4 regions of the Selenomonas sputigena ATCC 35185 genome follow, and region 3 is predicted to be linked to each of the others. Evidence: riboswitches for the same ligand, from Rfam matches in the RefSeq annotation. Region 3 holds a riboswitch; each other region holds the start of a gene.

Region 1 (3,037 bases), 210 kb from region 3:
ATAAAGACGCTTTGATCCTCCTCGGGATCATTGATCCATTCACCACGCAGTCCGAGTGTGAAATTGAAACGTGGCGTGAATTGCTTGCTGTATGAAGCATAAAGCGCATTTCCCGTGCGCACAGCCGTACGCTCTTTCGCCGGCGTATCGATGCCCTCACGCTTATAAGAATAGCCCAAAACCAGCGAATCTTTTCCAATCTTCCAGTTCTTTTGCAAGTCGAAAATCTGACCATCCATCGTTGCGTTGCTGTCATTTTTTTGATTTTTGATATAGTCATACCCATCTACCTGACGATAGTTATAACCAAGAACAGCGTGGATGCCATTTTCTTTCCCTTGGTAAACCAGACTAGCTGTATGGCGGCGATCATTATAGCGATAATTATATTTCACCCCCGTAGGAACAAGAGTATTTCCTGACTTCCTGTACTGGATTCCCCCGCGGGTAATATCACCTTCCATATAGTTGTAGTTCAGAGATATTTCTTCGGTCAGTTGTGCGATGAGTCCCACACGGCTTTTCTTTCCCTTGCCGACCCACCAATCAACCCATGAGATCTTATCAATGCCAAAGCCGTTGGAATGCGATAGATCCTTTGACCACTCACGACTCACATCGACGATGATACGATCTCCCATATAGGTTGCTTCACTTTTCTTGAAATAATTTCCAACCGTTTGATTTATTTGAAATTCTGGTTCTCCCTCCTTCGGCTTCTTCAAAATGATATTGATAACACCGCCCATAGCCTCGCCGCCGTAGAGTGTAGATGCAGCTCCCTTGACGATCTCGATGCGCTCGACCATCGCGGCGGGTATATTTTCAGTACTCGGGTAATTCTTGAGATTCATCGGCACGCCGTTGACCATGACGAGCGTACCCCTGTCATAGCCGCGCAGCGTGATGCGGCCGGCAGCAAAGCCGAAATCCTGCCCTGCCTCGCCATAGGATGTACTCGTTGAGCCGATCTGCTGGTCGATCGCCTCGAATACGTTGCGATAGCCCGCTTTTTCAATATCCTTCGCTGTGATGATTGTCGTCGTCGCGGGCGTATCGAGATCACTCTTTCGCCTGCGCTGCGCCGTCACGAGCGTATCGGGCAGATCATGACCGCCGCTTTCTGCAGTTTCCGCACTTTGTTCCTGCACCTGCGTCGTTTTCGCTGCCGCCTTTCCTGCCGCCGCATTTTCCGCCGCATACGCCTCGCCTGCAAAGCTCACGCCCGCGATTGCCGCAAGCACCGCCCATGTCAGATGTTTCTTGCCTTTCATCTACATCACCCTTTCCCAAAATAAAGCGCCCCTCCTGCAAAGCAGAAAAGGCGCATAAGGGCGGTGCAAAAAATTCCCGGCAGTTTCGCCGGGAGGATTGCGTTCGTGCAACCGAAGAAACGCCAAACGGCGCTTCCTTAATCCCCTTCCCATCACTCGCAGGTCAAATGGCGATTGTCCATCAGGCAGTTCTCCTGGCTCCAGCTCATCGCGCACCTGCGCCTTCCCAGGGCATTGCCCCAGTGACATTCCTTGCAGGCTGGCTCGCTGTTACAGTGGCGGGACCGCTCCGGCTTCTACCGGATTCCCTATTAAGTCTTACGACACCTGATCCAACGATATAAAATTTCTATAACAGGATAACACTGATTTATCCCTATGTCAAGAAAATAAATTCTATAGGAATCATTCTTATTATGGAAATTTCTCTATTCAACATAGTGGCTGAAACTGCCGATGACGAGTTGCGGAAACTCCCTCTTGAGCCGTTCCAAAAACTCTCTAGCGCCGACCGCCTCGCCCTGCGCTTCGGGCATAATTTCAAGGAAGGCGTCGGGATCGACATTGAGGTTGCGCACCTGCACCATGTTGACGGGCAATTCGCAAAAGAAGCCGCGCCACGCTTCGAGTTCTTCGGCGCGGTCATTAAAGCCCGGGAAGAAGAGCATATTGAGCGACACATATACGCCGTGCGAAAGCGCGTAGCGGATCGACTCCTTGACGTCGGCGAGCGTGTAATTGCTGCGGTAGTACGCCGCATAGCTCTCCTCGATGGCGCTGATGATGCTCACACGCATGGAGTCAAGACCGGCATCGACGATCTTTCGGATGCCCTCAGTATAGCCGGCATTCGTGTTGATGTTGATCTGCCCGCGCTTCGTCTCAGCGCGAATCAGGCGCTCGGCTGCCGCAATCGCATCCGCCGCAAGCGATGGCTCGCCCTCGCAGCCCTGTCCGAAGCTCACGATGGCGTCGGGCGCAGTCGAAAGGTGGTAGATGCCGACCTGCGCGATCTCCTCGGGCGTCGGGCGGAACGCGATGCGGCTCTGCGGCGAAGGACAGCACTCGGCGGGCTGCAGGGAGATGCAGCCGAAGCAGTTCGCGTTGCAGACAGGCGACGTCGGTATGCCCGCTTCCCAGCGACGGTAAAAGAGATTCTGCGCCGTGCAGCAGTGCCACTTCAAGGAGCAGCCCGCCACCTGCTCGACGATGCGGTTGCCCGGCAGATCCTTCTCGACGCGGCGCACGAGTTTCTTGAGCTCTCGCGTGTTGTAGTATACGGGATCCCACTTCGTATTCTCATCCGTATAGAGAGCCGCCGCATAGAGATCATCCTTATAGAGCACGACAGCCGTATAACCGTAGAGAGCGAGCCTTTCAGCCCCTTCCTCTCGCTGAAAGGCAGGAAGAAAGAGTCTCGTGTAGCCTGCAGGCAGGATGGCGGCGACGGCGCGTCCCGCCAGAGGCAGCATTTCGCCAGTCGCCGTCATTCCCATCGCCGCGCGATCGGGCAGGAACATCAAGTCCGCCGACTCGGGCAGCGGAATGAGATCGGCAGGAGTAAGCGGCAAGAGCGTATTGCCCGAGCGCCCCAGTCCCGCGATGCCCGGCGCATCGAAGATCGCCCCATCCTCATCGGCGTAAAGCGCACGTATTTCCGCCTTCATGCTTCGCCCTCCTGCCTCTCGGCCTGCGGTACAGCGCTGCTTTTCTCCGCGCTTTCCCTCTCCTGCGCTTCCTGCTTTGCCGCCTTCTTCCTGCGC
Region 2 (3,037 bases), 440 kb from region 3:
TTGACTTCTTGGACTTTCATAGTAAATTCCATGATATATATCGTTCCGTCCAGATTCTTGACGTTGGATGTCCGTCTATGATAGACTGAACTTGCCATGTTTTTCAAAATGAAGGAATTTTTCAGACGATAATGAATCAGGAGATTTTATGCTGGAACTGGTGAATATATCGAATGCAGGCTGCGATATAGAGAATTTGCTGCAAAATAAAACGGAAGCCCTCCATGAATTCATTCAGCGCTACGGACTCGATGGCATCGAATTCATGCTCTGTGCGCCGTGGGATCGAGCGATGTATCCGCCCACGTATATCAAGGGCGTACATCTCCTTTTCTGGCCGTCGTGGCTGGATTTTTGGCGCGGGGATAAAGCTGCGCTCCTTGCAGAGTTCGGCACGGAGGAAAATATCCGCGCCTACTATGGCTCTCTTGATGTTGATGACTGGGTGGAAAGCTGGAAAGAGAATCTGCGCCAAGCGGCGACTTGTCGGCCGCAGTATCTCGTCTTTCATGTCGCGCACAATGTGACTTCGGAGATGTATACGCGCGAGTTCGCTCATACCGATGAAGAAGTCATCGAAGGGACAATCGAGCTTGTCAACGAGATCGCAGATGAGATACCGCAGGGTGTGCGCCTACTCTTTGAAAATCTCTGGTGGCCGGGATTGACATTTCAAAAGCCGCAGCTTGCAGGTGCGCTTTTGGAGCGCGTTTCCCATGCGGATACGGGCTTCATGCTCGATGTCGGGCATCTGATGAATACGAATGCTGATCTCACGAGCGAAGAAGATGGTGCACGCTATGTGAAGGAGATTTATCGAAATCTTGGCGAACTTGGCAAGCGAATCTACGGCGTGCATCTTCATCAATCGCTTTCGGGAAGCTATACGAAGCGCATGATGGAGGAGCATGCGGGCGAGCATCGCAGCCTGTCTTGGCAGGAAGCCATGGAATACGTCCTGCAGGTCGACCGCCATCAGCCGTTTCAGACGGATGCGGCGCGGCGCATCGTCGATCTTATCTGCCCCGACTATCTTGTGCACGAGTTCATACAGCGCTCGCGTACCGATTGGGAAGAAAAGCTGCAAACACAGCAAGAAGCTTTGCGGAATACGATTTCATAGAAACTGAATGTGTCGGTGATTTCTTAAAGATCAGAAGTGCAGAAATTCATAGTTTCTGATATTCCTACTTGACAAGAGTATTGTTCAATGCTACGCTATCTTTCGGAAACTAGCAAAACTTCATACCGATTGGATCAGGTGTCGCAAGACTTAATAGGGAATCCGGTATATGCCGGAGCGGTCCCGCCACTGTAGCAGCGAGCCGGTCTGCACGAGAAAAATCTTTGTGTTTCTTGAGATGGTCACTGAGGAGTCAATCCTTGGGAAGGCGCAGACAGGTGATGAACTGAAGCCAGGAGAACTGCCTGATTGACAATCACCGTTTGACCTGCGAGCGATGGGAAGGAGATTTTCGGCAGCGTATTTGCCTTTGGGCAAAGCGGCTTTTGCGGTGCCATTGTGATAGGAGTGTGCCCTTTCTGCGATGCAGGGAGGGCTTTTTTGTATGGGAATGGGAATGTGTGCTATTCTCGGTATTTATCCGTCGATAAAGCAAGGGCGGCGGCTGAATATAAATTTGTCTGTGGGCAGAATTTTAGGAGGAGATTGAAATGGGAAGAACAGGGTCGAGGAAGAAACTCGGCGCGACGGTGGCGGCGGCGCTTACGTTCGCTGCTTTGTATCCTGCGGGGGGGCAAGTGTTTGCCGCAGAAGCGGAGTCGACGCAGGATGCCGTATCGGAGCATTCGCTCGACGAGACGGTCGTCACGGCGACGCGCACGCCGGTACAGGAGCTCAAGGCGAATGCAAATATCACGGTCATCACGGGAAAGGATCTCGAAAAGCGCCACTATACGGATCTGACGCAGGCTCTGCGCGATGTCCCGGGCGTTACGGTCAATCAGTATGCGCCGGCAGGGTATAATAACAGCACAAAGTTCTATATCAATGGCTCGGAGGATGTTGTTGTTCTCATTGATGGTGTGAAGCAGAATTATGCAGGTGGCTTTGCGGCGTCACTGACATCAGCGATGAAGGATCTCAGCGGTATTGACCGCATCGAGGTGCTGCGCGGCTCGGCATCGACGCTTTACGGCTCGGATGCTAAGGGCGGCGTCATCAACATCATCACGAAGAAGGCGAAGAACGCGAAAGCGACGGTTGAGGCGGCTTATGGCAGCTTCGGCAAGCAGCTCTACAGTGTTGCTTACGAGGGCAGCGAGAACGGTCTTGATTGGCGGCTCAAGTATCAGAAGGACAAGAGCAACGACTTCAAAGATGGGCATGGCAATGAAGTTCCTTCAGGACTCGACGCTGATTCCGTCAACATACACCTCGGCAAAGATCTCAGCAAGGCTTCGTACCTTGTGCTCAACCTGCGCAGTTACAAGGATGGAGACCGCTATCAAGCGCTGTATGAAAAGCAGCAGGGATTGAAGCAGAATCGAGGACGCTACGATCATTTTGATGTAGACTTGATCTGGAATGCGAAGATTGACGATACCTCGAAGAATCAGATGGTCCTTTCCCGCAGCCGCTATAATTATAATCTCTTTTACCATAACATGTGGACGCCGCTAGGATCGAGCTACGAGATGGACGTCTACAGCTGGAAGCTCAGTGACCAGTATGATAAGCGCTTCGGCGATCATCTCCTGACGACCGGTGTGGATTTCACGTATGACGATACGTCGATTTGGAACGGAGGAATAGTGAGTATTGACGGGAGATCCCTCGTGAATCGTTCCGTCTATCTGCAAGATCAGTGGAACATCACGCCTGCACTCAAGCTCATCGGCGGCATTCGCTACGACAGCAATTCGGCTTTCGGCAGCCATACAAGCCCGAGCGTGAGCCTTGGCTATGATATTACGCCTAGAACTCATGCCTATGTAGCTTATACCGAGTATTTCCTGACCCCGACGCCGAATCAGCTCTATGCGCCGACATATGGCAATCCGAACCTCAAGCCCG
Region 3 (3,037 bases):
TATCTTGCGGGCCTCCGACCACGGCGTCGACTTTGCGATAATGTTGATGCCGAGCTTCTTCGCATCCTGTGCAAGCGCCACCGCTGTATTGTAACGCTGCAGGTCATTGGAACGGCCATTGATGACGAATTCCGCCTTCTGCCCGTTCTTCTCGCGAATGCCGTCGCCGTCCGTATCCACCCAGCCCGCAGCCTCAAGAATCTTCACTGCTTCGTCCACGCGGTTGTCCGATTCCTGCAAATCGTTATTCGCCCAAGAAAGAGCTTCTGCAAAATTCATCGTCGGCTTTCCGAAGCCGCCGAGCGCATTCTCGATGATCGTCTTGCGGTCGATGCCGATGTTCAGTGCTTGGCGGATGGCAGGATCGCTCGTCACATTGTTGCCGACCAGCATGCCGTTTTCGTCATGCTCCGACTCCTGCGGCATATTGACGCAGAAGCTGTCAATGCTGTCCATCACTACCAATTTCATATTCGGCACGCTTGCCTCAGCAAATTCGGGCGGTGCAAAGACGAGATCGACCTGTCCGGACTGCGCTGCTGCAAGCACAGCATCATCACCCAGATTCAGCGCCGTCACCTTTTTCAGCTTCGGCTTTTCTCCGTAATAATATTCGTTCGGCTCCATCACAAGCTGCTGTTCCTTTTGGAACGAGACGACCTTCCAGGGACCGCTGCCGACCGGTGCCGTCGCATACCCTTCTTTATAGGCGTGCTTCGGCACAATGCCGAGGGAGGCCGCCGTTTCGAGGAAAACAGACCACGGGCGTGACAGCTTGAACTCCACCTGCGTCGGGGACAGGGCGCGCACCGACTCCATCGCGGTCAGATCCACGGCGCTGGCCGCCTTCTTCGCCGTTTCGTAGGTAAAGACGACATCCTCTGCCGTCAGCGGCTGACCGTCAGAGAATTTCGCATCATCCCGGATCGTAAAGGTATATTTCAGCCCGTCCTCTGAACGCTCAACGTTTGTAGCCAGCTCCTTGATGAGCTGATTCTTTTCATCATGTCCCATCAATGCGCTGTGGAACGGATCCGGTCCCCAGAGCCCCCATCCCATCGTCGGATCGAAGCCCTCGCCTACCATATACTTGCCGACCGAGATCACGATTTCACCCTTCTCTGCGCGCTCGTTTTTCGCCTGATCCGCGCCTCCGCAGCCGACGGTGAGAATCATCATCGCCGCCAGCAGAAACATACAAAACTTCTTCACTTTCATGCCTCCTCGCATCCATAACACTGAATACTCATAATATCTCTTCCTGTAGATGCTCCATCATTCTACGCCTTCCATCCACCTCCTTCCATCGCTTTCGTCCAGACATATAAAAAGCCTCTTTGCTAAAGAGCAAAAAGGCGCACGAAACACAAGCCACGCCTTCCTGTCTCTCGCAGGAATAATAACAGCGCTCCGAGCGGGCAGTTCTTCTGGCTCTGCATCCTCATCTTCCTCGCCTTCCCAGTTTCCCAGTGGCATCATGAGGTCGACTCTGCATTACAGCTGCGGGACAGCACAGGTCTTTCACCTGCTTCTCTATTGAGCGCTATGCGCACCCGATCGGCAAAATATGAAGTTACTTTCGGATTCAGCCTATCATAGAATAAATAGGGTGTCAATGGGCGTTGAGAAACCAAACCGCTCATGCGCCTAGTTCTACTGCAATTTCTTGCGCTCCTTCGCCTTCTGCAAAAGCTGCACAGCCTCCGCAAAGGCATCGGGCAGGTAGTCCTCTTCCCACTCTCGACCGGACTTCTCCCATGCCTTGATTTCCTTCCATTCCGTCAGTGGCTTGCCTGACGCATCCTTGACCGGCTTGCCGAACACGTGCGGATGGCGGCGCACCATCTTCTCTGCGGCAGCCTTTGCCACATCCTCCAACGTGAACAGTCCCTCTTCTTCGGCAAGCTGCGCATGAAAGATCACTTGCAGCAGAAGATCTCCAAGCTCCTCACGCAGGTTTTCCGCCCTTCCTGTCTCCTTCAGGATATTGATGCCGCAGAGCACCTCGACCGCTTCCTCTATGCAGCCTGGCTTGATGCTCTCATGCGTCTGCTTCCGATCCCATGGGCAGCCATGTTCGGAGCGCAGCGTGCGCACAATATCCTGCAATTGATCAACGTATGTCATAAGTCCTCCTCGCATTCAACAAAATCCGCTCCATAAGGAAAACCCCGCCGCAACATGCGTGCAGCGGGGCAACAGCGATCTCTCAAAGCCAATCCGCAAGCATCTCAATACCTACTCGCTCCGCATGACGCGCCGAAGGCTTTGCATCTTCGGCTGGATAGCCGACGGGGAAGATCGCCACAAGCTCATAGTCCTCCATCTCAGGGAAAAGCTCCTTGAGCTTCGGCGCATCGAAATGCGCGACCCACGTCGTCCCAAGTCCCAAGTCTTCAATCGCCAGCATCATATGCGTCGCCACAATGCTCGCATCGACATCGGCGAAGTTTTTCTTGTCAAAGGGACGTACCCAAGCATCATCCGCCTTGCTGCCCACAACAAAGGCGACGGGTGCGCCGAAGATGAAGGATGTCGTCTGTGAAACCTTCTCCATCGCCTCAGCGCTCTCAAGAAGCCAGATATGAAGCGGCTGATTGTTGTGGGCGGTCGGTGCGAGATTCCCCGCCTCCAAAATCTTTTGCAGCTTCTCCTCCTCCACAGGCTGCGCCGAAAGCTTGCGGCAAGAATAGCGCTTTTTCGCCAAATCAAGAAACGACATAAAGAACTCCTCCTCTACGAAAATGCACATCCATACATCTTTAATATATTCTAGCATAACCTCCCAAGAGATCAAGGCGCAGACCGATCGACTAGTTGTCCCTCCGTCCTACGCCATGCTCCTGCATTTCATGCCACGATTTCGCCCTCGCAATAAAATCTGCGAGCACCTGCTCGGAGAGACGCGGTTCTTCCTTTTTTTGCTGCTCTGTTGGAACGTCCTTGATTTTTTGATAAAGCGCCGTCTCGTGCGCAAAGCGTCCTTCGCGTCGCGCTTTCACCATCGCGAGGGACGTTTCCGCCGACTCCGCATATT
Region 4 (3,037 bases), 730 kb from region 3:
TGGGCTCGGGCTGAAATACCATAGAAGGAAAGCCCTGTCTTTCACGGGCTTCCCTCCCAGTTGAGAATCCGTTTGCCGCAGTTCACCAAAGCCCCAAGACTTTCCACCAAGCTGCGCCGATCGTCAGGTAAATCAGTGTCGTTATGGTCGTCATGATGAAGCCGTTCTTCCACCATTCGCCCTGCGAGACGTAGTCACCGCCAAAGTAGATGGGGGCGCAGCCGTTGCCGTAGTGCGTGAGGGAAATCGGTACATCGGCGAAAATGCCGAAGACGATGGCGACCAGGAGCGGCGGTGCGCCGACGGTGACGCTGACAGCGATGAACGCCGCATAGAGCGCACTGATGCGCGCCGTGACGCTGGCAAACGCATAGTGGATGTAAGTGTAGAAGAGCAGGATGATGAGGCAGGAGATGACCCAGTCAAAACCGAGCGAGGAAATCGCCGCGCCGGCGCCGTTGGCAATCCAAGTGATGATGCCGGATTTTGCGAGGGCCGAGGCGAGCGTCATTAAGGAACCCATCCAGAACATCGCATCCCACGCGCCCTTTTCCTTGATGACATCCTGCCAGTTGATGATGTCGAGCATGAGCATGAGGCAGACCGCGCCCATGGCGACGGGCGTCGCGTCGATGCCCGTGAGTCCCGAGCTTGCCCAGAGCGCGAGGGAGACGACGAAGATGACCGACAGTCCTTTCTCGGCAAGGCTCATTGGTCCCATCTCGGACAATTCGCGCTGCGCCAGTCCCTTAGCGTCGGGAATGTGCACGAGTTCGGGTGGAGAGAGCTTCATCATGACATAGGGAACGAGCAGGAGCGCGATGAGTCCCGGCACGATGGCAGCGCTCGCCCAGCCCATCCATGTGACCTGGACGCCCAGCGTCTTTTCGGCGAGCGCCACGCAGAGCGGGTTGCCTGCCATCGAGGTCACGAACATCGTGCAGGTCACGGCGTCCGTATGGTAGCCTACCTGCATGAGATAAGTGCCGATGCGCCGCGCACTCTCGCCGGGCTTCGAGCCGAGAGCTTCTGCCAAGGAGCGCACGATCGGATAGAGGATGCCGCCGCCGCGTGCCGTGGCCGAGGGTGTCGCGGGCGAAATCACAAGTTCGCTCAGAGCGATGGCGTAGCCGAGCGACAGCGCACTCTTACCGATCGCCTCGATGATGCGGAAGGCGATGCGCTTGCCGAGTCCGCTCTTGATAAAGCCGCGCGAATAGAGGAAGGCGCAGACGATCAGCCAGATCGTGCTGTTGCCGTAGCCCGCAAGGGCGTCCGAGGTCTTCAAAAGCCCCGCCCAGACGGAAAAGGAAATCGCGATGAAAGCCACCGCGCCGATGGGCAGCGGATGCAGGATAAAGCCGAGCACCGTCGCGACAAAGACCGCGAGCAAATGCCAGGCGAGCGGCGTGACGCCGTCAGGAATCGGCAGGAACCACAGGACGATTCCGACGCCGATCGTGAGGAGAGCGTTTCTTCTGTTAGCGTTCATGTTTTCACCCCATCTGAAGATATGAGTTCTCAGCCGCAGTCCCCATTTGCTGAAAGCATTTTTCTGCGGCATCTGTGGAAGCGATGGACGCACAAGGCATACGGCTGGACGTTTGCGAAGAGCAACACGCTTTGTGTCCTCTCGTTCGCAAAATAAATGCAGCCTCTTTTCCTGCAAAGGAAAGAGAGGCTGCAAAATATCCTTGCCTTGCCGCGTATCGTGCTGTATATGCGCACGAAACCATCGCTGGAACAGCATCCAAAAGACGCGAACCAATCGCAAGGCGCAGATCCCCTCCCCATCGCTCGCAGGTCAGACGGTGATCGTCGATCAGGCAGTTCTCCTGGCTCCAGTTCATCGCTCCTCTGCGCCTTCCCGGGTTTCCCCAGTGACGTTTCTTGCAGATTCGCTCGCTGTTACAGTGGCGGGACCGCGCCGGCTCTTCCGGCTTCTCTATTGAGTCTTGCGACACCTGATCCGTCAATATGCTGTTTGTCGTGATGATGGCTTCCAAGAGGAAGAATATCATTGCTTTCGGTTATTGTCAAGAGATGGCGGCAGGCGTATCACAGTCATCGTCGGATTCCATCTTTTCACGCCGAAACTGTTTTGGAGTGCAAAATGGTCATTGTTTATATGCCATCGTAGATGGACGAAGGGATTATCTGAACTTGATCTGACGCATCGCCGGTCAGCCGTTCTCGCTGCCCGAGGGAAGATAGCTCTTCAATACTGCTGCATCTCATTCAAAAGTGCGAGCTTCATCTCGTAGTAGGCGGGGCTCATGTCGAGGTAGTGCGTGTGCGGGTTTTCGAAGCGCTGCTCCTCCTGCCAGATCTCGCGGTCGAGCTGCGCCTTGACGTAGGCGCGGATCTCTTCGAGCGGGGGCTGCTTCGACACGAATTTGCCGTTCTTGATGACATCTTCCTGCAGCTCGCGCGCCGTGCAGTTCGTGAAGAAGCGGTGCTTCCACGGCTTCTTGGGGTCGATGTAGCGATAGGGCTTCGTCATGTCGGGCGTTTCGTCGGCGAGCGTCAGGAGGTCGGCGATGGCGTGGCCTTCGGCGTCGTAGATGCGGTAGACCTTTTTCCTGCCGGGGTTCGTGATCTTCTCGACCGTTTCGGAGACTTTGATTTTCGCGAGAATCTCGCCGTCCTTTTCGACGGCGGCGAGCTTGTAGACCGCGCCGAAGACCGGCTCGCTCTTCGACGTGATCAGGCGTTCGCCCACGCCGAAGCCGTCGATCTTGCCGCCCTGCGCGTTGAGGATCGAGGAGATCGTATACTCGTCGAGGCTGTTCGAGGCGATGATCTTGCAGTCGGAAAGCCCCGCCGCGTCGAGCATGGTGCGCACGCGCTTGGAGAGGTAGGCGAGGTCGCCCGAGTCGATGCGCACGCCCTTGAGCCTTTTGCCCAGCGGATCGAGCACGTCCTTGGCGGCGCGAATGGCGTTCGGAATGCCCGAGTGTATGACGTCGTAGGTATCGACGAGGAAGACGGCATTGTCGGGGTACGTCTCGGCATACTTCTTGAATGCCGTGTATTC

Evidence for each region. Region 3 has a riboswitch for cobalamin ahead of SELSP_RS07185 (ABC transporter substrate-binding protein). Riboswitches for the same ligand answer to the same signal wherever they lie in the genome.
Region 1: it holds a riboswitch for cobalamin, as region 3 does, so the genes downstream of both, SELSP_RS06135 (TonB-dependent receptor plug domain-containing protein) here and SELSP_RS07185 (ABC transporter substrate-binding protein) in region 3, are expected to answer to the same signal.
Region 2: it holds a riboswitch for cobalamin, as region 3 does, so the genes downstream of both, SELSP_RS09275 (TonB-dependent receptor plug domain-containing protein) here and SELSP_RS07185 (ABC transporter substrate-binding protein) in region 3, are expected to answer to the same signal.
Region 4: it holds a riboswitch for cobalamin, as region 3 does, so the genes downstream of both, SELSP_RS10590 (DASS family sodium-coupled anion symporter) here and SELSP_RS07185 (ABC transporter substrate-binding protein) in region 3, are expected to answer to the same signal.

What each region holds. Positions count from the first base shown of each region.
Region 1 covers NC_015437.1:1,372,957-1,375,993, forward strand. Annotated here, with positions in the region: gene SELSP_RS06135 (TonB-dependent receptor plug domain-containing protein) at 1-1,274, opposite strand, end outside; cobalamin riboswitch at 1,442-1,620, opposite strand; gene SELSP_RS06140 (radical SAM protein) at 1,703-2,941, opposite strand; gene pth (aminoacyl-tRNA hydrolase) at 2,938-3,037, opposite strand, start outside.
Region 2 covers NC_015437.1:2,023,403-2,026,439, reverse strand. Annotated here, with positions in the region: gene SELSP_RS09280 (sugar phosphate isomerase/epimerase family protein) at 149-1,123, shown strand; cobalamin riboswitch at 1,243-1,446, shown strand; gene SELSP_RS09275 (TonB-dependent receptor plug domain-containing protein) at 1,675-3,037, shown strand, end outside.
Region 3 covers NC_015437.1:1,578,521-1,581,557, forward strand. Annotated here, with positions in the region: gene SELSP_RS07185 (ABC transporter substrate-binding protein) at 1-1,218, opposite strand, end outside; cobalamin riboswitch at 1,401-1,572, opposite strand; gene SELSP_RS07190 (MazG nucleotide pyrophosphohydrolase domain-containing protein) at 1,654-2,127, opposite strand; gene SELSP_RS07195 (nitroreductase family protein) at 2,210-2,722, opposite strand; gene SELSP_RS07200 (protein O-GlcNAcase) at 2,814-3,037, opposite strand, start outside.
Region 4 covers NC_015437.1:2,313,069-2,316,105, reverse strand. Annotated here, with positions in the region: gene SELSP_RS10590 (DASS family sodium-coupled anion symporter) at 83-1,492, opposite strand; cobalamin riboswitch at 1,809-1,983, opposite strand; gene SELSP_RS10585 (nicotinate phosphoribosyltransferase) at 2,219-3,037, opposite strand, start outside.